One region of the Geodermatophilus sp. SYSU D01186 genome, then DNA from elsewhere that is predicted to be linked to it. Evidence: predicted binding sites of a transcription regulator. Region 1 holds the regulator's gene; each other region holds the start of a gene.
What was found. Region 1 encodes LexA, which represses DNA repair genes until DNA is damaged. Its sites were predicted from a motif close to TCGAACANNTGTTCGA; they were not measured.
Positions count from the first base shown of each region.

Region 2: the regulator LexA is predicted to act here: its motif matches at 3,619-3,634, upstream of ACI784_RS06500 (DUF222 domain-containing protein).
Region 3: the regulator LexA is predicted to act here: its motif matches at 5,092-5,107, upstream of ACI784_RS10510 (DUF6504 family protein).

Region 1 is NZ_JBJGYW010000018.1:49,451-57,255, reverse strand. It holds gene ACI784_RS14635 (vitamin B12-dependent ribonucleotide reductase) at 1-2,151, opposite strand, end outside; gene nrdR (transcriptional regulator NrdR) at 2,233-2,790, opposite strand; gene ACI784_RS14625 (hypothetical protein) at 3,269-3,910, opposite strand; gene ACI784_RS14620 (LysM peptidoglycan-binding domain-containing protein) at 4,086-4,232, opposite strand; gene lexA (transcriptional repressor LexA) at 4,983-5,732, shown strand; gene ACI784_RS14610 (hypothetical protein) at 5,842-6,834, opposite strand; gene ACI784_RS14605 (phosphatase PAP2 family protein) at 6,878-7,627, opposite strand; gene hflX (GTPase HflX) at 7,798-7,805, opposite strand, start outside.
Region 2 is NZ_JBJGYW010000006.1:61,215-69,019, reverse strand. It holds gene ACI784_RS06520 (MFS transporter) at 1-1,174, opposite strand, end outside; gene ACI784_RS06515 (STAS domain-containing protein) at 1,278-1,622, shown strand; gene ACI784_RS06510 (gamma carbonic anhydrase family protein) at 1,671-2,195, shown strand; gene ACI784_RS06505 (ATP-dependent 6-phosphofructokinase) at 2,445-3,473, shown strand; gene ACI784_RS06500 (DUF222 domain-containing protein) at 3,639-5,702, shown strand; gene ACI784_RS06495 (dienelactone hydrolase family protein) at 5,863-6,570, shown strand; gene ctaD (aa3-type cytochrome oxidase subunit I) at 6,592-7,805, opposite strand, start outside.
Region 3 is NZ_JBJGYW010000011.1:79,549-87,353, reverse strand. It holds gene ACI784_RS10540 (flavin reductase family protein) at 1-316, opposite strand, end outside; gene ACI784_RS10535 (glycosyltransferase family 2 protein) at 313-1,449, opposite strand; gene ACI784_RS10530 (carotenoid biosynthesis protein) at 1,446-2,246, opposite strand; gene ACI784_RS10525 (phytoene desaturase family protein) at 2,243-3,883, opposite strand; gene ACI784_RS10520 (GNAT family N-acetyltransferase) at 3,880-4,467, opposite strand; gene ACI784_RS10515 (YbaK/EbsC family protein) at 4,464-4,976, opposite strand; gene ACI784_RS10510 (DUF6504 family protein) at 5,204-5,524, shown strand; gene ACI784_RS10505 (SAV_6107 family HEPN domain-containing protein) at 5,524-6,012, shown strand; gene ACI784_RS10500 (DNA polymerase III subunit alpha) at 6,086-7,805, shown strand, end outside.

The DNA of each region.
Region 1 (7,805 bases):
TGCCTTGGCCTCGGCCTTCTTGGCCTTGGCGTCGGACAGCGGCTGACCGACCTTGCAGTTGTCGCGGTAGATCGCCAGCGCCTTGAGGCCGAGCTTCCAGCCCTGGAAGTAGATGTTCTCGACGTCCTCGACGGTCGCCGTCTCCGGCATGTTGACCGTCTTGGAGATGGCACCGGAGATGAACGGCTGGACCGCGGCCATCATCCGGACGTGGCCCATCGGGGAGATGGCCCGCTCGCCCATTGCGCAGTCGAACACCTCGTAGTGCTCCGGGCGCAGGCTCGGCGCGTCGACGACGTGGCCGTGCTCGGCGATGAACTCGACGATCGCCTCGATCTGCTCGTCCTGGTAGCCCAGGCTCTTCAGCGCCCGCGGGACCGTCTGGTTGACGATCTGCATGGAGCCGCCGCCGACCAGCTTCTTGAACTTGACCAGCGAGAAGTCCGGCTCGATGCCGGTCGTGTCGCAGTCCATCATGAAGCCGATGGTGCCGGTGGGGGCGAGCACCGAGGCCTGCGCGTTGCGCCAGCCGAAGTCGGCGCCGATCTCCAGGCACGACTGCCACTCGGCCGTCGCGGCCTTGAGCACGTCGGCGTCGTCGGCGCCGACCGGACGGATCGCGTCGTTGGCCGCGGCGTGCTTGCGCATCACGCGGGCGTGGGCGTCGGCGTTGCGGGCGAAGCCCTCGTAGGCGCCGACGATGCCGGCCAGCTCCGCCGAACGGCGGTAGGCGGTGCCGGTCATCAGCGAGGTGATCGCCGCGGCCAGCGTCTGGCCGCCCCGCGAGTCGTAGGCGTGGCCGGTGGCCATCAGCAGCGCGCCCAGGTTGGCGTAGCCGATGCCCAGCTGACGGTAGGCGCGGGTGGTCTCACCGATCGGGTCGGTCGGGAAGTCGGCGAAGCAGATCGAGATGTCCATCGCGGTGATGACCAGCTCGACGGCCTTCACGAAGTTCTTCGCGTCGAACGTGCCGTCGTCCTTGAGGAACTTCATGAGGTTCAGCGACGCCAGGTTGCACGAACTGTTGTCCAGGCTCATGTACTCCGAGCACGGGTTGGACGCGTTGATCCGCCCGGTCTCGGGGTTGGTGTGCCAGTCGTTGATCGTGTCGTCGTACTGGATGCCCGGGTCGGCGCACTCCCACGCGGCCTGGGTGACCTTGCGGAACAGCGACTTGGCGTCGACGGTCTCGATGACCGTGCCGTCGAGGCGGGCGCGCAGGCCGAACTCGGTGGCGTCCTCCACCGCGCGCATGAACTCGTCCGAGACCCGGACGGAGTTGTTGGCGTTCTGGTACTGGACGCTGGTGATGTCCTTGCCGCCGAGGTCCATGTCGTACCCGGCGTCGCGCAGCGCGCGGATCTTGTCCTCCTCGCGCGCCTTCGTCTCGATGAACTCCTCGATGTCGGGGTGGTCGATGTCGAGGACGACCATCTTCGCCGCGCGCCGGGTGGCGCCACCGGACTTGATGGTGCCGGCGGAGGCGTCGGCGCCGCGCATGAAGGAGACGGGGCCGGAGGCCGTGCCACCGGAGGACAGCAGCTCCTTGGAGGAGCGGATGCGGGAGAGGTTCAGGCCGGCGCCGGAGCCGCCCTTGAAGATCAGCCCCTCCTCCCGGTACCAGTTGAGGATCGAGTCCATCGTGTCGTCGACGGCGAGGATGAAGCAGGCGCTGACCTGCTGCGGCGCGCTGGTGCCGACGTTGAACCACACGGGCGAGTTGAAGCTGAAGTACTGGTGCAGCAGCATCCAGGTCAGCTCGTGCTCGAAGATCTCCGCGTCGCCCTCGGTGGCGAAGTAGCCGTGCTCCCGGCCGGCCTGGCCGTAGGTGAGCACCACCCGGTCGATGAGCTGGCGCAGGCTGCTCTCGCGCTGCGGCGTGCCCACGGCACCGCGGAAGTACTTCGTCGTGACGATGTTGGTGGCGTTGATGCTCCACTCGGCGGGGAACTCCACGCCGCGCTGCTCGAAGTTGATCGAGCCGTCCCGCCAGTTGGTCATGACGACGTCACGACGCTCCCAGGTCACCTCGTCGTACGGGTGCACCCCGGCGGTGGTGAAGACGCGCTTGACCTTCAGGCCCTTCCCCCTCGTCGGCGCCTTGGCGGCGCGACGCGTGCGGCCCGTCAAACGATCCTCGGTCTCGGTCACGGAGCTCTCCCTGTGTCGTGGGTGTTTCGGCGGCTGGGGAAGAGAGCCGCACTCTGTTCTAACGGGTGGTGCTGACAGTTCTCAGGTGCCGGCGACGCTGCCGTCGGGGGCGGCCTGGGTCCGCCCCGCACCCCGCCGGCGGACCATCGGCGGGTCGTTCTGCATCCCAGGGAGCGGCAGGGTGCCGGCGGCGATGTGCCGGGCCCGCAGCTCGGTGATCTCCTTCTCGAAGTCCTCGAGCGAGGTGAAGGCGCGGTAGACGCTGGCGAAGCGCAGGTACGCCACCTCGTCGAGCTCGCGCAGCGGGCGCAGGATCGCCAGGCCGACCTCGTTGCTCGGCACCTCGGCCGCCCCGGTGGCCCGGATGGCGTCCTCGACCTGCTGGGCGAGCTTCTGCAGCTGGTCCTCGTCGACCGGTCGGCCCTGGCAGGCCCGGCGGACGCCGGCGATGACCTTCGTGCGGTTGAACGGCTCGCTGACGCCGCTGCGCTTCACCACGGCGAGGACGGCTTCCTCCACCGTGGTGAACCGCCGGTTGCAGGCGGGGCACGACCGCCGCCGGCGGGTGGTCGCACCCTCGTCGGCCTCACGCGAGTCGATGACCCGGCTGTCGGCGTTGTGACAGAAGGGGCAGCGCACCGCTCCTCCCCTCTCTCCGACGCGGCTCTCACCCGCGCCGCCCGACAACCGCAGCACGGCCGCCGACGACGACGGCTCCACGGGCCGGCTGTGGACCCTCCTGGGGACATCCGGTGGACGCCGCGGGGAGAACCTGAGGATCGGCCTGTGGACGGGCTTACATCCGTGCAACTACTAGATGTAGGGGAACCCTAGGACGGCCCCCACTACATGTGCAAGCCGAGACACGCACCGCGTGTTCCACCGAGACCCGCCCGTGACCAGCAGCGTCCTCCTGTCCCAGACGTCACCGGGACACGTCGCGACACACCCGCGCGACGGTCGCGCAGCGGCGCGGGCAGGTGTAGGGCGTGTCGCTCCGTGAGCGCCGCGGACACCGCGGCGGACGACCTCTGCAACCGTCGGGGCCGGCTCCGGACCCAGGCCCGGAGACCCGAGTCGGGCCCGTGAGCCCGGAGTCAGCCGCGCAGGCCCGCGCTCAGGTGCGGACGGACCCGTCGGGCCGCGGGATGCGCGGACGCGGGACCCGGTCGCCCAGCCGCAGGGGACGGGTCAGGCAGTCGAGCTCGGCTCGCTGCGCCGGCATCGCCGCCGTCGCGGCTCCCGGGCGCGACTCACCCTCGTCCACACGATCGTCGGCGGCACGGTGCCGGCCGATGACGGCCGGGGCGCGGTGCCGGCCGGTGACGTCGGCACGGACCGCAGACTGCTCGGCGGTGACGTCGCCGCCGTGACGCCGGCGGCGGCGCGGCGGCTCCGCACCGGTCGGCGCCGCACCGTCGGCACCCGGCCCGGCGCCGGCGACACCGGCGACCAGCCGCTCACGGGCGGCAGCGCGCGTCCACGACACCGTCGAAGACGCAGCGGGGACGACGGGCCCCGGCCGGGAGCCCACCGAAGCCGGCACCTGTGACTGGGGCAGGCGCAGCTCGGCCAGGTCGGTCCACGACTCGTGCACCACGCCGGCGACGGTGACGCGCACCCGGACCTCGCAGGCACCACCCGAGTCGTGCCGCCAGCCCAGGATCACCCCGGGCCTCCAGGCGCCGTCCACGTGGACCTCGACGCCCTGCGACTGCTCGGTGAAGACCGCTTCCCGGCGGACCGACATCCCTGACACGTCGACGACCGTAGGTCGCGCGACGACCACCGACCGTGAGCGACCGGGCGCGCAGGCTTGACGAACATGAGGCGCGCCTCTTGTCGCTCCCTGGCCCCGCGGCTCCGTCGCCGCAGGTCGGCGCCCGGTCCACCCCGGGCGCCGGGGCCCAGGGCCGCCCGGCGGAGCTGCTCACTCAGGGCAGTCGCAGGACCTGACCAGGGATGACCACGGCGCCGTCGAGGTCGTTCAGTTCCTCGATCGCGTCGACAACGGCGCGGACGTCCTGGTCGTCACCCGCGACGTCGGTGGCGATGGACCACACGGTCTGCCCCGACTGCACGACGACACTGCGCTCACCCGCGAGCCGGAGGTCGTTCGACCCCCCGCCCAGCAGGGGTGCGAGCCAGGATCCCAGGGCCAGCCCGACACCGAGCGCCAGGACCACCGACAGGCGGCGGGCCCGCCGGGTCAGTCGCAGACCGGTGCGCGCCGGCCGCTCCGCACGGCCACACCCACCCCGCACCGGACGACTCGACGGCGACGGGGTCACGCCCGTCGGCGCGGGTCGCGCCGGCCCCGGCACGCCCAGGCGGCCGGTACCCGCCGCGCGGGGCCGGACGCCCCCGGCCACGGCCGATCGCGCCGACCCGCTCGCCGGCCGAGCCGGTGCGGCTGGTCGCGCCGACCCGCTCGCCGGCCGAGCAGACGTGGCCGGTCGCGGGGACCCGGTCGCCGGCCGCGCCGTTCCGGCCCGCGACGGGGCCGGGGACACGACTGCCCGCCGCGGGGAGCCCGGCTCGCGGGGGGACGGGACTGCCCGCAGACGGGGCCGCCACGGCACCTGAACCGCGTCGTCGAACTCCAGCACCGCACGCTGCACGCCTGTCACGACCACTCCTCTCGCCGAGCCCCGGACCGTCGAACGCGTGTTCGATCCGAACGTCTGTTCGATGTCTACCGGATGGCTCCGACGAAAGCCACACCACCCCGCCCCCACTTCGAACACGTGTTTGATCGGGCGCGTCCGGCGCGCTACGGTCGGTCCGGAAGGACGAGACGCGCTGCATGGGCAGCCGGCGAGGAGGCGACGGTGGCGGAGAAGAGTGGGACGTCGGGGAGCCGCCGGAGGACGCCGGCCCCGCCGGCGACCACCGGGACGGCAGCCGTGCGCACGTTCCCCGACCGGGGCGAGGCCGGCGACGGCCTGACCCAGCGTCAGCGGCGCGTGCTCGAGGTCATCCGCGACTCCATCGAGCGCCGCGGCTACCCGCCCTCGGTGCGCGAGATCGGTGAGGCCGTCGGGCTCTCCTCCGCCTCCTCGGTCGCCCACCAGCTGACCGTGCTGCAGAAGAAGGGCTGGCTGCGCCGCGACCCGAACCGGCCCCGGGCTCTCGACGTCCGCCTGCCCGGTGACACCGCCGTGGAGGTCCCGCAGCCGGCCGCCGCCGGGTCCGACGAGACCCCGGCCCCGACGTACGTGCCGCTGGTCGGGCGGATCGCCGCCGGTGGCCCGGTCCTGGCCGAGCAGGCGGTGGAGGACGTGTTCCCCCTGCCCCGCGAACTGGTCGGCGAGGGCACACTGTTCATGCTCAAGGTCGCCGGTGACTCGATGGTGGAGGCGGCCATCTGTGACGGCGACTGGGTCGTCGTGCGCCAGCAGCCGACCGCCGAGAACGGCGAGATCGTCGCCGCGATGCTCGACGGCGAGGCGACGGTGAAGACCTACAAGCGCCGCGACGGGCACGTGTGGCTGCTGCCGCACAACCCGGCGTACGAGCCCATCCCCGGCGACGACGCCACCATCCTCGGCCGCGTCGTCACGGTGCTGCGCCGGGTGTGATCCCTCGGTCCGCCGGGGCCTGACGGTCCTGGCGGACCGGCCCACGGGAGCCGTGCCCCGTCCTCGCGCGCGGTCTGCCCGGCCGCAGTGGAGCGCCCCCGGATACGGCTCAGGTGCGGCGGCGCAGCTTCCCGCCCACCCACACGACAGCGGTGGCCACCAGGGCGGCGACCAGTGCGGCCGGCACCAGCGGGATGCCGCCGTCGGAGGCGGTCAGCAGGCCCGGCAGGGGGCCGCTCGACGACTCCGACGCCGTAGCCGGACCGCCGGCGGCCTGCTCGGCCGCGATCGGCACGACGGTCACGTCGCCGGGCACCCCCTCGCCCGCCACGAGGACCCCGCTGCCGTCCGCGGTGAAGCTGATCGCCTCCCCCTGGGGCGCGTCGGGCAGCGCCATCCGCACCGGCTCCCCCGCGAGGGCGCCGGCGACGTCGGAGCCCGACAGGGGCCACACGTAGGCGTCGGTGTACGTCCGCAGCGCCACGTGGCTCCCGTCGGCCGACACCGCTCCCCCGGTGACCATGAGCTGACCTGCGCGGCCGACCGGCCCACCGGTGGTCCCGGTGAGCGTGAACTCCACGCCGCCCACCTCGGTGAGCGCCACCGTCCCCGACTCGACCAGTGCGGTCACCGGGCGGTACACCTTGCTCGCGCCCAGCACCTCCTTGGAGACGAGGTAGGGCATGCCGTCGGGAGCCAGCAGGAGCGCCTCGACGTCCCGGGCTCCCTCGGGATAGCTGAGCCGGTAGACCGCGGTGCTGCCGTCGGGCCGCAACGCGAGCAGGGCCACGGTGTCGCGGGTGCCCTGGTTGTCGCCGGTGTCGGCCAGCCAGACCGTGCCGTCGGCGGCGAGGGCGAGGTCCTCGGGGTCGTAGGGGTCCACCGCCGCGCTGCGCACCGTGAGCACCCGGCAGGTGGCGTCCAGGACGTACACGTCGAGCTGGTCGCCGCCGTCGTTGATGGCGAGCATCCGGTCACCGACCACGACCAGGCCGGACAACTCCGGCAGTCGCGGGTCGGTGATCTGGCACTGCGTCGACGGGCCCGGCGCCGCGGCGTCCTCGGCGGACGCCGGCAGGGCGGTACCGAGGACGAGCGTCACCGCGAGGGCTGCCCCTGCTGCCAGACGTCGCCCTCCGGCACCGCTACACGGACGGCCGGCCAGCTCGGGCACCCACCCAGCGTGACAGCACGACTGCGTCCAGCCCGTGAACCACGCCCAACAGCAGGATGCCGACCGCCGCTCCCACGACGGCGTCGGTGACCCAGTGGAAGTCCAGCGAGACCATCGCCACCCCGGTCGCCACGGGACCGGCGACGCTGAGCAGCCGGAAGGTCCGCTGGACGGCGGGGGCGAGCCGGAACTCGACGGCCTGCCAGCGGGCCACACCCCACATGAGGACGGCGTTGGCGACGTGGCCGGAGGGATAGGACGCGCCGTCCCGGTAGAAGAACGACCCCGGGTAGGCCGGTGCGGTGCGGCCGGTCCCGTACTTGAAGCCGTAGACGACGACCGTGAGCAGGGCGAGGGCGACCAGCACGCGCAGCAGCGGGACGACGGTGCGCCGGCGCACCACGAGGTGGGCGACGAGGCCGGCCAGGACGATGAGGATGAACCCGCGGCCGCCGAGCTGGGTGACCGCCCAGACCGGCCAGTAGGCGGCGGAGTCCTTGAGGTCCCAGGCGCTCACCGTCTCGGAGACGCGCAGGTCCATCCGCTCGAGCGTGCCGCGGCTGAGCAGGTCGACGGTGACGCCCACGGTCACGAGCAGGGCGAGGGTGAGCAGCCACCACGGCGGCCGGCCGGGCGTGACCACGCGGGGGTGCGGCGCGGGCCGGGCGTCGTCCGCGGGCAGCTGTCCCCCGGGACGCCGCTGCACCGCGCCGCTGGTCACACGTCTCACGGTACCGGCCCGTGACGTGGTCGTGACCTCGCCCGACCGGGCGAGGCGCGCCGCCCGAGGGGGCCGCGAGCCCGCGGGACACCGGCCGCCCGCGCGCGGAGCACGGGCCGGACATGCGCGTGGCACCGGCCGGAGGGCCGGTGCCACGGACGAGCGACGGGTCAGGCGA
Region 2 (7,805 bases), on a different contig from region 1:
CGAACGCGGCCTGGAAGCCGGCGACGTCGGTGAGCCAGCCCGCGGCCAGCGGCCCGACGATCCCGCCGAGGTCGGCCGACATCTGGAACACAGCCACCACCCGGCCGCCGCGGGCCGGGCTGACGTCCCCGACCAGGGCGGCCGGGACGCTGGACAGCAGCGAGGCGGCCAGCCCGAACACCGCCATCGAGAGCAGGAACGCCCCGGTCGCCGGCGGCAGCGCGAGCACGGCGGTGGCGGCGGTGGCGAGCGCCGTCCCGAGGACGAGCGCGGGGCGTCGTCCCCACGCGTCGGCGAGCCGGCCCGAGCGCAGCAGGCCGACGGCCTGGGCGAGGGAGCCGGCCAGCAGGCCGAACCCGGCCCAGGTGACCGTTCGCCCGAGCTCCTCGGTGACGTAGAGGGGGACCAGCGAGTTGCGGACGCCGAACAGCATCCAGCCGACGCCGAGGTTGACCACCAGCGCCGCGAGGTAGGCCCGCGACCGGAACGCCGCGCGCAGCGGCAGGGGGCCGGGGTCGGGGTCGCCGCCGGCGTCGGCGACGGCGGCCGGCGCTGCCTCCTCCCCGGCCGGCGCCGCCTCCTCCGCGGCCGGTTCTGCCTCCTCCCCGGCCGGCGCCGGGGACCGGAGGAACAGCAGGCTCACCCCGCCGGCGACGAGCAGGAACCCGGCGTACAGGACGAACGGCAGGCTGGGGGAGAGCTCGGCGAGCAGGCCCCCGGCCGCCGGCCCGGCGATGCCGCCCAGGATGAAGCCGCCCTGGTAGGTCGCCGCCGCCCGGCCGCGGTGCGCGGCCGGGGCCACCCGCAGCAGCAGCGAGAGGGCGGCCACGGTGAACATCGCGCTGCCGACCCCGCCGGCTGCGCGCAGCCCCAGGAAGAGCGGGAAGGAGCCGGCCAGGCCGGCCGCGCCCGTCGTGACCGCGACGGTGACCAGTCCGAGGGTGAGGACGACGCGCTCGCCGAGCCGCTCGACCAGCGAGCCGCCGCCGAAGGCGGAGACGAACCGGAAGAACGCGAAGGCGCTGACCGCCAGGCCGACGGCGGTCGTGCCGACGCCGAAGGACCGGGCGAACAGCGGGATGGCCGGGGCCACGATCCCGAAGCCCAGCGCGACCACGAAGGCCACGACCGACAGCACACCGACCTCGCGGGGCAGGTCCCCGTCCCCCCGCATCCGCACGGGGAGCGATGCTCGCACGCCGCCCGGCGCCACCCGTCGGGAGGAACCGGCGGGCGGGGAGGTTGTCCGCGGGTGCGAGCTCCGTCACAGTGTGTGCGTGGGGTACCTCCGCGGGGGTGGGGACGAGCCGCCGTCCGGCTCGTTCGAGGTGGTACACGAGGTGGGCGGCCCGGTCCTGCACCTGCGCGGGGACGTCGACGCGCCGCTCGTGCACCACATGCGCGACGCCGGGCTGGACGAGGGGACCATCGTCGCGGTGCACGTGGCCGGGATGGCCTACATCGACTCCAGCGGCCTGGCGCTGCTGGCCGGGTGGGCCCAGCAGGCCGCGGGGCAGGGGCGGCCGGCCGTCGTCCGGCACGCCGGCCCCCGCTTCCGGCAGGTCCTCGACCTGACCGGGCTCGCGCCGCTGTTCGTCCTCGAGGGGACCGCGGGCGCCTGACCGCGCTCCGATCGCCGGCGTGGGGAGCCGCCCCTACCCTCGGCGTCCGTGCCGCTGTTCTCCTTCGAAGGCCGGTCCCCCCAGGTGCACCCCGAGGCGTGGGTGGCGCCGACGGCGACCCTGGTCGGGGACGTCGTCGTCGAGGCCGGCGCGTCGATCTGGTACGGCGTCGTGCTGCGCGCGGACTTCGGCCGCATCGTGGTCCGCGAGGGCGCCAACGTGCAGGACAACTCGGTGCTGCACGGCGGCGCCGACCCGGAGACCGAGGTGGGCCCCGGCGCCACCGTCGGGCACATGTGCGTGGTGCACGGCGCGGTCATCGGCGCGGAGGCCCTGGTCGGCAACGGCGCCACGGTGCAGGACGGCGCCCGCATCGGCGCCCGCGCCCTGGTCGGCGCGCAGAGCCTGGTGCCTCCGCGCATGCGGGTGCCGGACGGCGTGATGGCGCTCGGCGTCCCCGCCCGGGTGCGCGGCCCGCTCTCCGACGGCGCCCGTGGCTGGGTGTCGGGCAACCCCGGCATCTACCGGGAGCTGGCGCGCCGGCACGCCGCCGGCGTCGCCGAGGTGGGCTGACCGCGCGACGGCGTCCAGCGGACGCAGAGGAACCCGCACGGTTCCGTGACAGCGGCTCCCGCCACCGTGGTCGCCGCACCGGTCACCCTCAGGGGCTGCGGCCGGCCGGACGGGGCTGGTGGTGTGGGTCGGCGGACGGCGAGCACCGTCGGCTGAGCCGACACGCGGTGTGGGTCGGGGTCGGGGTCATCATGTCGTCATGACGTATCGTCGACCGCGACCCGGCCCACGACCACGAGGAGTTCGCCGGTGCGCATCGGGATCCTGACCGGCGGGGGCGACTGCCCCGGCCTCAACGCCGTCATCCGCTCCGTCGTCCGCACGGCGACGACCCACTACTCCAGCGAGGTGATCGGCTTCCGCGACGGCTGGCGCGGCCTCCTCGAGGACCGGACGACGCCGCTGGACGTCGCCGCCGTCGACGGCCTGCTGACCCGCGGGGGGACGACGCTCGGATCGGCCCGCGTCGCGCCGGAGAAGCTGCACGCCGGACTGGCGCAGATGAAGGGCGTGCTGGCCGAGCACGGCGTCGACGTGCTCATCCCGATCGGCGGGGAGGGCACCCTCACCGCGGCGCACCTGCTGTCGCAGGCCGGCGTCCTGGTGGTCGGCATCCCCAAGACGATCGACAACGACATCGACGGCACCGACCTGACCTTCGGGTTCGACACCGCGGTCAGCATCGCCACCGACCTCATCGACCGGCTGCACACCACTGCCGAGTCCCACCAGCGGGTGCTGCTGGTCGAGGTGATGGGCCGGCACGCCGGCTGGATCGCGCTGCACGCGGGCCTGGCGTCGGGGGCGCACGTCACGCTCGTGCCCGAGGAGCCCTTCGACGTCGCCGAGGTCGCGAAGATCGTCGAGGACCGCTTCGCGCGCGGGGACACCCACGTCATCGGCGTCGTCGCGGAGGGCGCCTCGCCGATCCCCGGCACGATGCTGGTGCGTGACGGCGGCGTCGACGAGTACGGGCACAAGCGGTTCACCGGCGTGGCGCAGCAGCTGGGCGACGAGCTCGAGCGGCGCACCGGCAAGGAGGTGCGCACCACCGTGCTCGGCCACGTGCAGCGCGGGGGCACCCCGACGTCGTTCGACCGGGTGCTGGCCACCCGCTTCGGCCTGCACGCGACGATCGCCGCGCACGAGGGCCGGCACGGGCAGATGGTCGCGCTGCGGGGCACCGAGATCGACCTGGTGCCGCTGGCTGACGCCGTGGCGCGGCTCAAGACGGTCACACCGTCCCGGCTGGCCGAGATCGGCGCCTTCACCGGCTGACGCGGCGGCTGTCGCTGCCGTCGCCCGGTGCGGCGGGGTGCCGGCTCGCCGTCGGTTACAGCCGCTGTACCGGGCCCTCGATGGCTCCCGGTGCGCCTGGTGAGCTGCGCATCCTCCGTCCACAGCGGTTGCAGAGCGTCTTCGTTCGAACGTATGATCGAACGCATGGAGGACGTGGCGCTCTCCGGCACCCGCGGTGGTGTCGTGCGCCCCTCGCCGGCCGAGGGCCCTGTTCCGGCGGTGGGCTGGGCGTCCGGTCCGCTGCGTGCGGTGCAGGCCGCGGACCGGGCGATCGCGCGGCAGACGGCGGTGCGGGCGCGGGCGGTGGCGGAGTTCGCCGCGAGCCGGCCGCCCTCGGCTGACCGGGCGCAGGGTGAGCCGGGTGCGATGGCGGCCGAGCGGTGGGCGGCGCGGCCGGAGGTGCTGCGGGCGGTGAGTGAGTGGGCGGCGCCGGAGCTGTCCATCGCGCTGTGCATCACCGCGCCGGCCGCGGAGGCGCTGCTGGAGCGGTCGCTGACCCTGGTGCACCGGCTGCCGGGCACGCTGGCTGCCCTGGAGACGGGGGTGCTGCACGCCGGGCACCTGTGGCACCTGCTCGACAAGGTCGCCCCGATCGAGGACGACGCCGTACGGGCGGAGGTGGAGGCCGAACTGCTGACCTGGGTGGGCGGCCGGTCGGTGACCACCCCGGCGCAGCTGGGCGACAAGGCCCGCCGGGTGGTGCTGGCCCGCGATGCCCGCGCGGCCGCCCGGCGGCTGGCCGCGGCGCTGCGCGACCGGGGCATCTCGCTGCGCCCGGAGCGGGCCGAGGGGATGGCCGCGCTCACCGTGGTGTGCACCATGCCCGAGGCGCAGGCGCTGCACCGGGCCCTGGGTGCGTGCGCCGACGCCCTCACCGCCCCCGGCGACCGGCGCAGCCACGGGCAGAGGATGGTCGACTGCCTGCTCGACCTGGTGCTGCGCCCCGGCGAGTGCGATCTGCCGCCGGTGCAGGTGCTGCTGACGGTCGTCGCCTCGCTCGGCACGGTGCTCGGCGGGGACGCCCCCGGTGAGGTCGACGGCCAGGTCGTACCGGCGGAGGTGGTGCGCGCTCTGCTCCGCGGCCTCACCGGCCAGGACACCGGCACCGGCGCGCACACGGCGGAGCCGGCCACGACGGCGGAGCCGGCCGCGCCGGCAGCTGACGCCGTCGCCGAGCCGGACCTGCGGCCGTGGCAGGCCGTCGACCAGGACGAACTGGAGCGCTGGTGGGCCGAGATGGAACGCCGCGTGCTCGCCGAGGAACTGGCCGATCTTCCCGAGCCCGAGCCCGAGCCCGGCGACCCGATGCCGTACGACGCCCCGCTCGTGGAGGACGCCTGGCCGGATCTCGACGATCCCCTCGAGCCGGACGACCTCGAGGTCTTCGACGCCTGGGAGGAGTTCGGCGACCTCCCCGACGACCCGGCCGAACCGCAGACGCCCGAGACAGCACCACCGGCCACCGGGCAACACCAGCGTGGCGTCGGGTGGTGGGCGGCCGCCGACCGCGCCGTCGACGACGCCGGCGCCGCCGTGCACGCCGCCGCGCGGGCACTCGGTCATGCCCGGCGGATGGTGCGCACCGCCGAGTCCGCCGACGCCGCAGACGAGGCCGCGTGGAGCGCCGGTCCCGCCGGACGGATCACCGCCGCGCCCGATGCGATCGCCGCCCTCGCCGCCGCAGCCGACGTGCAGCGCGACCAGCTGGCCGGGCTGCTGACCGCCACCGCCGGCGGCGGGCTGGCCGACCGGCCCCGCATCGCGGTGACCGACGCCCTCAGCGGCGCCCTCATCGCGCTCACCGATCTGCCCGGGCTGCGCCGCGCCGCGCACTGCGGCGCGCCCGCCTGCCGACGCCGATCCGAGACCTGCACCCACGACCTCACCGGCCGCCCCGCGCTCGGCGCCCCGGGCCCGACCGACGGCTACCGGCCCGGCGCCGGCCTCGACCGGTTCGTCCGGACCCGCGACCGGCGCTGCCGCTTCCCCGGCTGTCGCCGCCGCGTACCCAACAGCGGCGAGCTCGACCACCACCGTCCCTGGCCCGAAGGCCCCACCAGCGCGGACAACCTCGTCGGCTACTGCACCACCGACCACCGCGGCAAGCACCAGGCGACCGGCTGGCGGCACCGACTCGACCCGGACGGCACCCTCACCGTCACCACCCCCAGCGGCCTGACCGCCGTCACCACCCCACCGCCCTACTGAATCGTGGTGCGGCTCGGGATGCTCGCCCCACGCAGCCAGCCGGCGCTCACCTCCACATCGGCGGGCGGCGCAGGGAGGACGGCCGCCCGCACGAGCTGCCGGGGAGCGGCCTGCGTCGGTAGCGTGCGTCCTCCGGTCCGGACGGCGCAGGGAGAGGCACGTGCCCGAGACGACGATCCCCGGTGGGCAGAGCGCTCCGGAGCTGCGCGCCCACCTCGCGGTCCCGCCGGTGGGGGAGGGCCCGTGGCCCGGGGTGGTGGTCGTCCACGAGGCGTTCGGCCTCACCGACGACGTCCGTCAGCACGCCGATCGCCTCGCCGCTGCCGGGTACCTGGCGCTCGCCCCGGACCTGTTCACCGCGGGCGGGCTGCGCTGCCTCAAGCGCACCTTCGGCGACCTGTTCCGGCAGGAGGGAGCCGCCTTCGGCGACCTGGAGGCCGCCCGGCGGTGGCTGGCCGACCGCCCCGACTGCACCGGCCGGGTCGGCGTGGTCGGGTTCTGCATGGGCGGCGGTTTCGCCCTGCTCGCGGCCACCCGCGGCTTCGACGTGGCGGCGCCGAACTACGGGATGGTGCCGAAGAACGCCGAGGAGGTGCTCGCCGGTGCCTGCCCGGTCGTGGCCAGCTTCGGGCGACGCGACCGGGGGCTGCGCAGGGCGGCCGGGCGGCTGGAGGGCATCCTCACCCGGCACGAGGTGCCACACGACGTCCACGAGTACCCCGACGCAGGCCACTCGTTCATGAACCGGCACAACGCCGGCCCGTTCGCCGTCCTCGAGCGGGTCGTCGGGCTCGGCTACCACCACCCGTCGGCCGAGGACGCATGGGCGCGCATCCTGCGCTTCCTCGACACCCACCTGCGCGGCTGACCGCGCCAGCGGTCCCGCGGCTCAGGTCGGGTCGGGGTCCCGCGAGCCCTGGCGCCCGCCGCCGGTGAGCCCGACCTCGCTGACGCCGCCGTAGGGCTCGTGCCGGCCACCGACGTGCTTCTCGGCCTCCAGACGGTCGAGCAGGTGCGGGTAGTGCGCCTCGAACGCCGGCCGCTCCGAGCGGATCTTCGGGATCTCCACGAAGTTGTGCCGCGGCGGCGGCGAGGACGTCGCCCACTCCAGTGAGTTGCCGTGACCCCAGGGGTCGTCGCGGACGGCCAGCGCGCCGTGCCGCCAGGAACGGATCACGTTGAACAGGAACGGGATGATCGAGGCGCCGAGCACGAACGAGAAGATCGTGGAGATCGTGTTCAGCGTGGTGAACTCGTCGGTGGGCAGGTAGTTGACGTACCGGCGCGGCATGCCCTCGTTGCCCAGCCAGTGCTGGATGAGGAACGTGCCGTGGAAGCCGATGAAGGTCATCCAGAACTGCAGCTTGCCGAGCCGCTCGTCGAGCATCCGGCCGCACATCTTGGGGAACCAGAAGGCGATGCCGGCGTTGGCGGCGAACACGACGGTGCCGAAGACCACGTAGTGGAAGTGGGCGACGACGAAGTAGCTGTCGTTGAGGTGGAAGTCCAGCGGCGGGGAGGCCAGCAGGACGCCGGTCAGCCCGCCGAGCAGGAAGGTGACCAGGAACCCGACCGACCACAGCATCGGCGTCTCGAAGGTGAGCTGGCCGCGCCACATGGTGCCGATCCAGTTGAAGAACTTGATGCCGGTCGGCACGGCGATCAGGTAGGTCAGGAACGAGAAGAACGGCAGCAGCACCGCGCCGGTCGCGAACATGTGGTGCGCCCACACCGCCACCGACAGCGCGCCGATGGCGATGGTGGCGAAGACCATGCCCTTGTAGCCGAACAGCGGTTTGCGGCTGAACACCGGGATGATCTCGGTGATGATGCCGAAGAACGGCAGCGCGATGATGTAGACCTCGGGGTGGCCGAAGAACCAGAACAGGTGCTGCCACAGCATCGGCCCCCCGTTCTCCTCGGAGTAGACCAGCGCCCCGAGTTGCCGGTCGGCCAGCAGCCCGAACAGCGCCGCGGTCAGGATCGGGAACGCGAAGATCACCAGGATGCTCGTGACCAGCGTGTTCCAGACGAAGATCGGCATCCGGAACATCGTCATCCCGGGCGCCCGCAGGCAGACGATCGTCGTCATGAAGTTGACCG
Region 3 (7,805 bases), on a different contig from region 1:
CCGGGGGGAAGTCCGTACCACTGGCGTTTACCTGCTCGAACAGCCACTCCGGGGCCAGGCTGACGGTGAACTCCCCGGTGGCCTCGACGTTGCGCAGCGAGTCCTTGCGGCCGACCGAGGTGAACTGCACGACCGGCGGGTCGACGCAGGCCACGGTGTAGAAGGAGTGCGGCGCCAGGTTCACCACGCCGTCGGCCGAGCGGCTGGTCACCCAGGCGATCGGGCGGGGCACGACGATCGAGTTGAGCACCCGGTAGAAGGCGCCGCTGTCCATGGCCGCGGGGTCGAACGGCACGCGGGCGTGCGGGCTGGTCACCGGGGCATCGTCTCCCAGGCCGGGCCGGCCGCGCCGACCGGGCGGCCCCGCCAGGACAGCGTGCCCCGCCGCCGGCCGGCCACCGAACCGGCCAGCAGGACGTCGAACAGCAGCACCGACACCGGGTGTGCCAGGGAGTCCGGCCACACCCGGCTGCCGGTGACCGCCGCCGACACCGCCCGCCCGGCCACCCCCGCCGCGTAGCCGGCCAGCCCCGCCCGCGAGCCCTGCAGCGCCGCCAGCGCGGGCAGCACCTCCACCGCGGTCAGCCCGGCGGCGACCGCGACGCTCGCCGCCGGGGACCCGCCGACCGAGGCCCACAGGGACTTCGCGTACCCGGCGCGCAGCTCGCCCCAGCCCGCGTACATGCGGCACGCGGCCAGCCGCGACCCGTCGACCGGCACCGCCCGGCCGCCGGCCCGCTTCACCGCCCGCGCCAGGGCGACGTCCTCGATCACCTCGCCGCGGACCGCGCCGTGCCCGCCGGCCGCCGCGTAGCCCGCCCGCGTTGCGACCAGGAACTGCCCGTTGGCCGCGGTCAGCGACGGCCGGGGCGAGCGCTCGGCCAGCCGCACCGGCAGCGTCGTCATCCACAGCCACGGTCCGAGGGGCTGCACCAGCCGCTCGGCGAGCGTGCCCGTCACCGGCCGGGGCCACGGCGAGACCAGATCCAGACCGTGCCGGTCCAGCAGCGCCACGGCACCGGCCACGGCGTCCGGGAAGAGCCGGACGTCGGCGTCGACGAACACCAGGACGCCGTCCACCGTGTCCTCCGCAGCCGCGCCGACGGCGCACGCGTGCGGCTTGCCCAGCCAGCCCGCGGGCGGCTCCGGCGCGGTCACCAACCGCACCCGTGGGTCGTCCACCGCCCGGACCGCCGCCGCGGTGCCGTCGGTGGAGCCGTCGTCGACGACCACGACACGCAGGTCGGGCACGGCCTCCTGCGCCAGCACCGCGGCCAGGCAGGCGCCGACCTGCGCCTCCTCGTCCCGTACCGGCAGCACCACCGTCACGGGGCAGCGCACCGGCGGCGGGCGCTCCGGAGGACGGCGCAGCAGGACGGCGTTCAGCGCGGCGTGCAGGGCACCGGCGACCGCCGCCCCGGACAGGACGCGCAGCAGCCGGCCGCTCACCGGCGCGGAGCCCGGCGGGCCTGGCGCGCGAGCGCGACGAGGACGGGGACGGCGAGGACGACGCCCCACGCCGCGGACCCGGGCAGGCCGAGCCAGCCGGCGTGGGCCAGCGCACCGCCGAGGGTCATCCAGGCCAGGGCGAGCAGCGGGGCGCCGTCGCCGAGGCGGGGGGACGTGCCGGCGACGAGGAGGTCCAGCAGCGTCATGAGCACCAGCCCGGCGAGCAGCCAGCCCGCGAGGTTGGTCAGGGGCACCGTGTCGATGCCCGGCAGTGACGGCCGCGGGTGCGCCCACGTCCAGTAGCCGGCCTGGACCATCTGCGGATCGAGCACGACGTCCCAGGCGGCGAAGACCGCCGCGGCGACGGCGACGCGCGCCGGGCGGTCGCGGGACGGGCGCACCCCGCGGGTCAGCCGGGCCGCCAGCAGCCAGCTCGGCCAGGCCATCATCAGCCAGGCCAGCGGCACCAGGAACGGGACGCCGAACAGCGTGGGCCCGAGGTCGTCGCTGTAGACGTACTGCCCGTACGGGACGCCGGTGGCCAGCCCCACCGCCTCGAAGGCCACGGCCGTCACGGCGGTGACCAGCAGGACGCCGGCGCCGGTGCGGGCGCCCCGGCTGAGCCCGGCGTGACCGACCGACAGGGCGGCACCGAGCAGCACGATGGTCCAGCTGACGACGTTCCGGGCGGCGCCGTCGGTGAGCGGGTAGGAGACGGCGACCAGCACCAGGAGCCCGGCCAGCGCCCAGGGCACGAGACCGGCCGCGCGGCGCGCCCGCGGCACGGTCAGGGTCACCGCCGGCTCCGCACCCGGCGGGCCAGCCGGCCGGCCGCCGCGCGGGCCCTCGGAGGCAGCCGCCGGTCGGCGAGGACGACGCCGGCCGCCGTCCGCCCGGAGTTGCCGGAGACCCCGCCACCGGGGTGGGTGGAGGCGCCGGCCAGGTAGAGGCCGGGCAGCCCCGGCACCCGGTAGCCCGCCAGCGCCGGCGTCGGCCGGAAGGCGAACATGCTGGCCAGGCCCATCTCCACGTGCATGACGTTGCCACGCAGCAGGGACAGTTCGCGTTCCAGCAGCACCGGCGTCTGGACGTACAGCCGCTGTACCGACGCCGCGAAGCCGGGCGCGTACCGGTCGACGGCCGCGACGAGGCGCTGCGCCTCCGACTCGGCGAGGGCGTCCCAGTCCGTGCCGTCGGCGAGTGCGTACGGGTACCACTGCCCCCACACGGTGACCACGTGCTGCCCGGGCGGGGCGAGGGTGTCGTCGGTGGCGGAGAAGCACATGGCCAGCGGCACCGGCTCCCGGGGCAGCCGGCCGGCCCGCCAGTCGCCGTGCGCGGCGGCCAGCTGCGCGCGGTCGGTGCACAGCAGCTGCAACCCGCCCTGCGCCAGCTCCTGCGGCACGCCCGGGTAGACCGGTGGGGAGTCGGTGAGCGCCCGCAGGACCAGCCCGAAGCCGTTGCCCAGCGGCGGGTCGGCGTCGGCCAGGGCGGGCGGGGCGTGCTCCCCGGCCAGGTCGCGGGTGGCCAGCACGTGGCAGGCGGCGACGACCACGGGCGCGGCGATCCGCCGTCCGGACGTCGTCCGCACGCCGGCCACCCGGCCGTCGTCCACCAGGAGCCGGGCGGCGCCGTCGCCGAGGGTGACCCGCCCGCCGTCGGCCTCGAGCCGGCGGCGGAGGGCGGCGCTCAGGCCGCCGGAGCCGCCGACCGGGTGCCCGGGCGGCACGTCGTGCAGCAGCGTCGCCCAGGCCACCATCGCCGCGGTGCCCGGCTCGGACGTGGGCGGACCCGACTGCGCGCCGAACCAGGCCAGCGCCGCCTTGAGCCGCTCGCTGGTGAACCAGCGGTCCAGCAGCGCGTCGCCGGACCCGAGGAAGTCGACGGCGAGGTCGCCGCCGGGCGTGCGCGGCCGCCCGTCGGCCGGGGCGCCGAGCGGCCAGAAGGAGCGCAGCAGCCCGGCGGCGTTCGGCCGGCGGCCGAAGGAGGCGACGACGGCCCGGCTGCGGGGTGCCCAGACCTCGACGAAGCGCCGGTAGGCCGCGGCGTCCGCGGGCCCGCAGGCGGCCTCGATCGAGGCGCAGGTGGCGTCGAGGTCCACGGAGAAGACCAGCGGACGGCCGTCGGGACCGGGGGCGCCGGGGCAGGGGGCGGGGGCGAAGCCCCAGGGGTCGCAGTCGAGGTAGCGCAAGCCGTGCGCGGCCAGGTCGAGCTCCTCGACGATGCCGCTCTGCCGGATGATGACGTGCGCGCTGGAGCCGCGGTCGACGCGGACGCCGGGCCACCGCTCGACGGTGGAGACCGCGCCGCCCAGCACCTCGTCGGACTCGACGACCTCCACCGCCAGCCCGGCGCGGGCCAGGTAGCAGGCGGCGACCAGCCCGTTGTGCCCGGCGCCGACGACGACGGCGTCGACGGTGGCGTCGGCGCTCACGCGGAGTCGGACCGGGGCACCGGGGAGGGCAGCGGGAGGCGGGCGCCGAGGATCGCGAACGGCCGCGAGTCGCCGGGGAAGTGGTGGTTGCGGGCCAGGTCGACGAAGCCGTCGGCGTGGTACAGCCGGAAGGCCTTGGTGTCGTTGTCCGGGGTCGACAGCAGCGCCGCCGGGTACGGCAGGTCGGCGACCAGAGCGTGCAGCAGCCGGCGGCCCAACCCGCGGCTCTGGTGGTCGGGGTGGACGTGCAGCTCGCAGACCTCGAAGGCGCCGGGCAGCCACCGCTTCGCCGTCCGCCGGTCCAGCGCGGCCCGCACCTGGTCGTGCCACCACTGCCCCGGTGCCACGAGGTAGCCGTAGCCGAACCCGACCAGCTGCTCGCCCTCGGGGGTCGTCACGAACGCCCCCACGGCCCGGAACCCGGCGCGCTCGGTGTGCTGGATGGCGTAGCCGTACCGGCCGGCGACGACCGACGGCGAGTACCCCATGGCCGCGCCGTAGATCGCCAGGGCGTCGTGCATGTGGTCACGCAGCCACGTGGTGGGGAGCTCGGTGACCCGGGTGGCCGGGGTCGTGCCGGTCACGGGGCGACCACCTCCACCGGGGCGACGAGGCCGTTGCCGACCTCGGCGGCCGTGCCACAGGTCAAGCGGAGCAGCTCCTCGTAGGTGGTGGGGAAGACCGCGTGCGGGTGCCCGGCCGCGGCCCAGACCCGCTCGTGGCGGGCCAGTTCGATGTCGACCAGCGTGCCGATCGGCTCGGGGTGGCCGATCGGGGCCACGCCGCCGATCGGCTGGCCGGTGTGCCGGCGGACGAAGTCGGGGGAGCCCGGCCGCATGCCGGGGACGCCGAGCAGGGCCGCGACCTGGACGACGTCGACCCGGTGGGCGCCGCTGGTGAGCACGAGCACCGGCGTGTCGTCGACGTCGAAGACCAGGCTGTTGGCGATCGCGCCGACGGGGACGCCGAGCTGTGCGGCGGCCGCGGCGGCGGTGCGGGCGCTGCCGGGCAGCTCGCGCACCTGCCCGGTCGCGCCCGACTCGGCCAGGAGCCGGGCGAAGGCGGCCACCCGCGGGTGCTCGGGTCGGCTCATGGGTCCGATCCTGCCATTGGCCCGGACCGCTCGCGCCCGCGCGAGCTGCGGCATCTCCCCACTGCCGCGCGTCCCGCTTGACGTCGTCGGTGGGGTCGGGTCTACTCGACGTCGTTCGAACACGCGTTCGAACAGCGAGCCGGCCTCCCGCCGCTCCCGGGTCCTTCCCCACCCGGTTGCGGTGGGCCGGGGCCGGCCGCTCGGCGCAGAGCGGTGGGGAGTCTGTCATGAGCCGGGTGCTGGGTGGGGTCGGCGGTCGGGTCGGCGAGGAGGTGCAGGTGGAGCGGGGGCCGCTCGGTCCGGCACAGTTCTGGCGCGGGCAGTCGCGGTACGTCGTGGGCGAGCTGCTCGACTCGTGGGTGGAGACCGCGCCCTGGTGGGACGCCGGGGTGGCCGGCGGCGCCTCCGCCGAGCTGGTCGCCACCCGCGAGGTGTGGCGGCTGGAGGCGGTCCGGGCCGGGCGCTCCCGGATGAGCTTCGCCGGGGTCTTCGACCTGTCCTGGGACCCGACGGCCAACCAGTGGTCGCTCGTGCGGGTGCACGACTGATGGGCGCCGTCCACGTCATGGCCGACCAGCTGCCGCTGCCCCCACCGCTGCCCCCGGCTGCCGTCCAGTTGCTCGACCAGGCCTCCCGGGCGCTGGCGGAGGCGGCGGCGAGCACCGACGCGCGCCAGCGCTACGCCACCGCCCACCTGGGTGCCCTGCGCGCCGCCGCGGCGGTGCTCGCCGCCCGCACCCGTCCGGAGGGCGGCCGCCGGCGGCCGCGCAGCGCCTGGGTGCTGCTCGGCCAGGTCGCCCCGGAGCTGGGCGAGTGGGCCACCTTCTTCGCCGCCGGTGCCGCCAAGCGGGCCGCCGCGGAGGCCGGCCTGTCCCGGGCGGTCACCGAGCGCGAGGCCGACGACCTCGTCCGCGACGTCCGCGCCTTCCTCGCCGTGGTCGAGAGCAGCCTGGGCAGCACGCCGCCCGAGCCTGAGTCGCCCCGCCTGGCGCGGCCCCGGGTGGTCGGCGGCTCCGAGCACCGTCGCCGGAGGTGAGCGAGCTCGCGAGCTCACCAGGGGGCGCAGCAGCCCCGCGAACGCGGCCGACGAGCGCCAGCGAGTCGGACTCGTGAGCGCCGACCCCTTCGTCCACCTCCACGTCGCCTCGGGCTACTCCATGCAGTACGGGGCCAACCACCCGGCCGACCTGGTGAACCGGGCCGCCGAGCACGGCATGCGCGCCCTGGCGCTGACCGACCGGGACGGGCTCTACGGCGCGGTGAAGTTCGCCCTCGCCTGCCGGGCGGCCGACGTGCGCCCGGTCTTCGGGGTGGACCTGGCCGTGGTCCCGTCGGTCGACTCGACCGTCCCACCGGCGCTGGCGCCGGCCCTCGGTGGAGGGCACTCGCCCGGGCTGACCCGCGCGCGCCGGCCGGACACCCCGGCCGGGCGGGCCGGCTCGGGGCGCCGGGTGCCGGCCCGCGGCGGTGCCAGCGTCGACCCGCGGCTGCCGCGGGTCACCTTCCTCGCCCGGGACGGCGCCGGCTGGCGCTCGCTGTGCCGGCTCACCAGCGCCACCCACCTGCGCGGCACGCGCGGGGAGCCGGTGAGCTCGCTGGCGCTGGCCGCCGAGCACGCCACGGGGCTGGTCGCGCTGCTGGGCCCCGACTCCCCGGTGGGGCGGGCGCTGGCGGCCGGCCGGGCCGACGTCGCCGCCGCGCGGCTGGCGGCCTGGCGCGCGGTCTTCGGCGCCGGCTCCCTGGTGCTGGAGGTCGTGCACCACCGCGGCCGGGGCGATCGCGCCCGGGGGCAGGCGCTGATGCGCTTCGCCGCCGCCGAGGGGGTCCCGGTGGTGCTGACCAACGCGGTCCGCTACGTCGACGCCCTCGACGCGCCCACCGCCGACGTCCTCGACGCCGCACGTCGGCTGGTCCCGCTCGACGCCCGGCACGTCGACCGGCGCACCGCCGAGGGCTACCTGAAGTCGGGCAAGGAGATGGCCCAGGTCGCCGAGGAGCTCATCGGCCCCGACCGCGAGGCGGTGCTGCGGTTGCTGGAGCGCACCGCCCGGCTGGCCGAGCAGTGCGCCGTCGACGTCCGGGCCGATCTCGGCATCGGCACCGTGCGCTACCCCGAGCTCGACGTGGTCACCACCCCGGCCGAGCAGGGGATGGGGCCGTCGCAGGTGCTGCGGGCGCGCTGCGAGGCCGGGCTGGGCCGGCGCGGGATGGCCCTGACCGAACGGGTGCGGGTGCGGCTGGAGGAGGAGCTGGAGGTGATCGACGCCCTCGGCTACCCGTCCTACTTCCTCACCGTCGCCGACGTGGTCGACCTCATCTCGAGCTTGAGGGTCCGCGCGGCGGCGCGCGGCTCAGGGGCCGGGAGCCTGGTCACCTACCTGCTCGGCATCTCCGACGTCGACCCGATCCGCTACGGCCTGCTGATGGAGCGCTTCCTCTCCCCGCTGCGCCACCAGCTGCCCGACATCGACATCGACGTGGAGTCCGCGCGCCGGATGGAGGTCTACGACGCGGTCATCGACCGCTTCGGGGCGCACCGGGTCAGCTGCATCTCGATGATGGACACCTACCGGGTGCGGCACGCCATCCGGGACGTCGGTGCCGCGCTGGGGCTGCCCCCGGCGGAGATCGACGCCGTCGCCAAGGCCTTCCCGCACATCCGGGCCAACCAGGTGCACGCCGCGCTCAAGGACCTCCCGGAGCTGCGGGCCAGCCGGCTCGGGTCGCGGCGCAGCGGCGGCTCGGGCGACCTCGACCTGCTGTTCGACCTCGTCGCCCGGCTCGACGGCCTGCCCCGGCACATCGCCCTGCACCCGTGCGGGGTGCTGC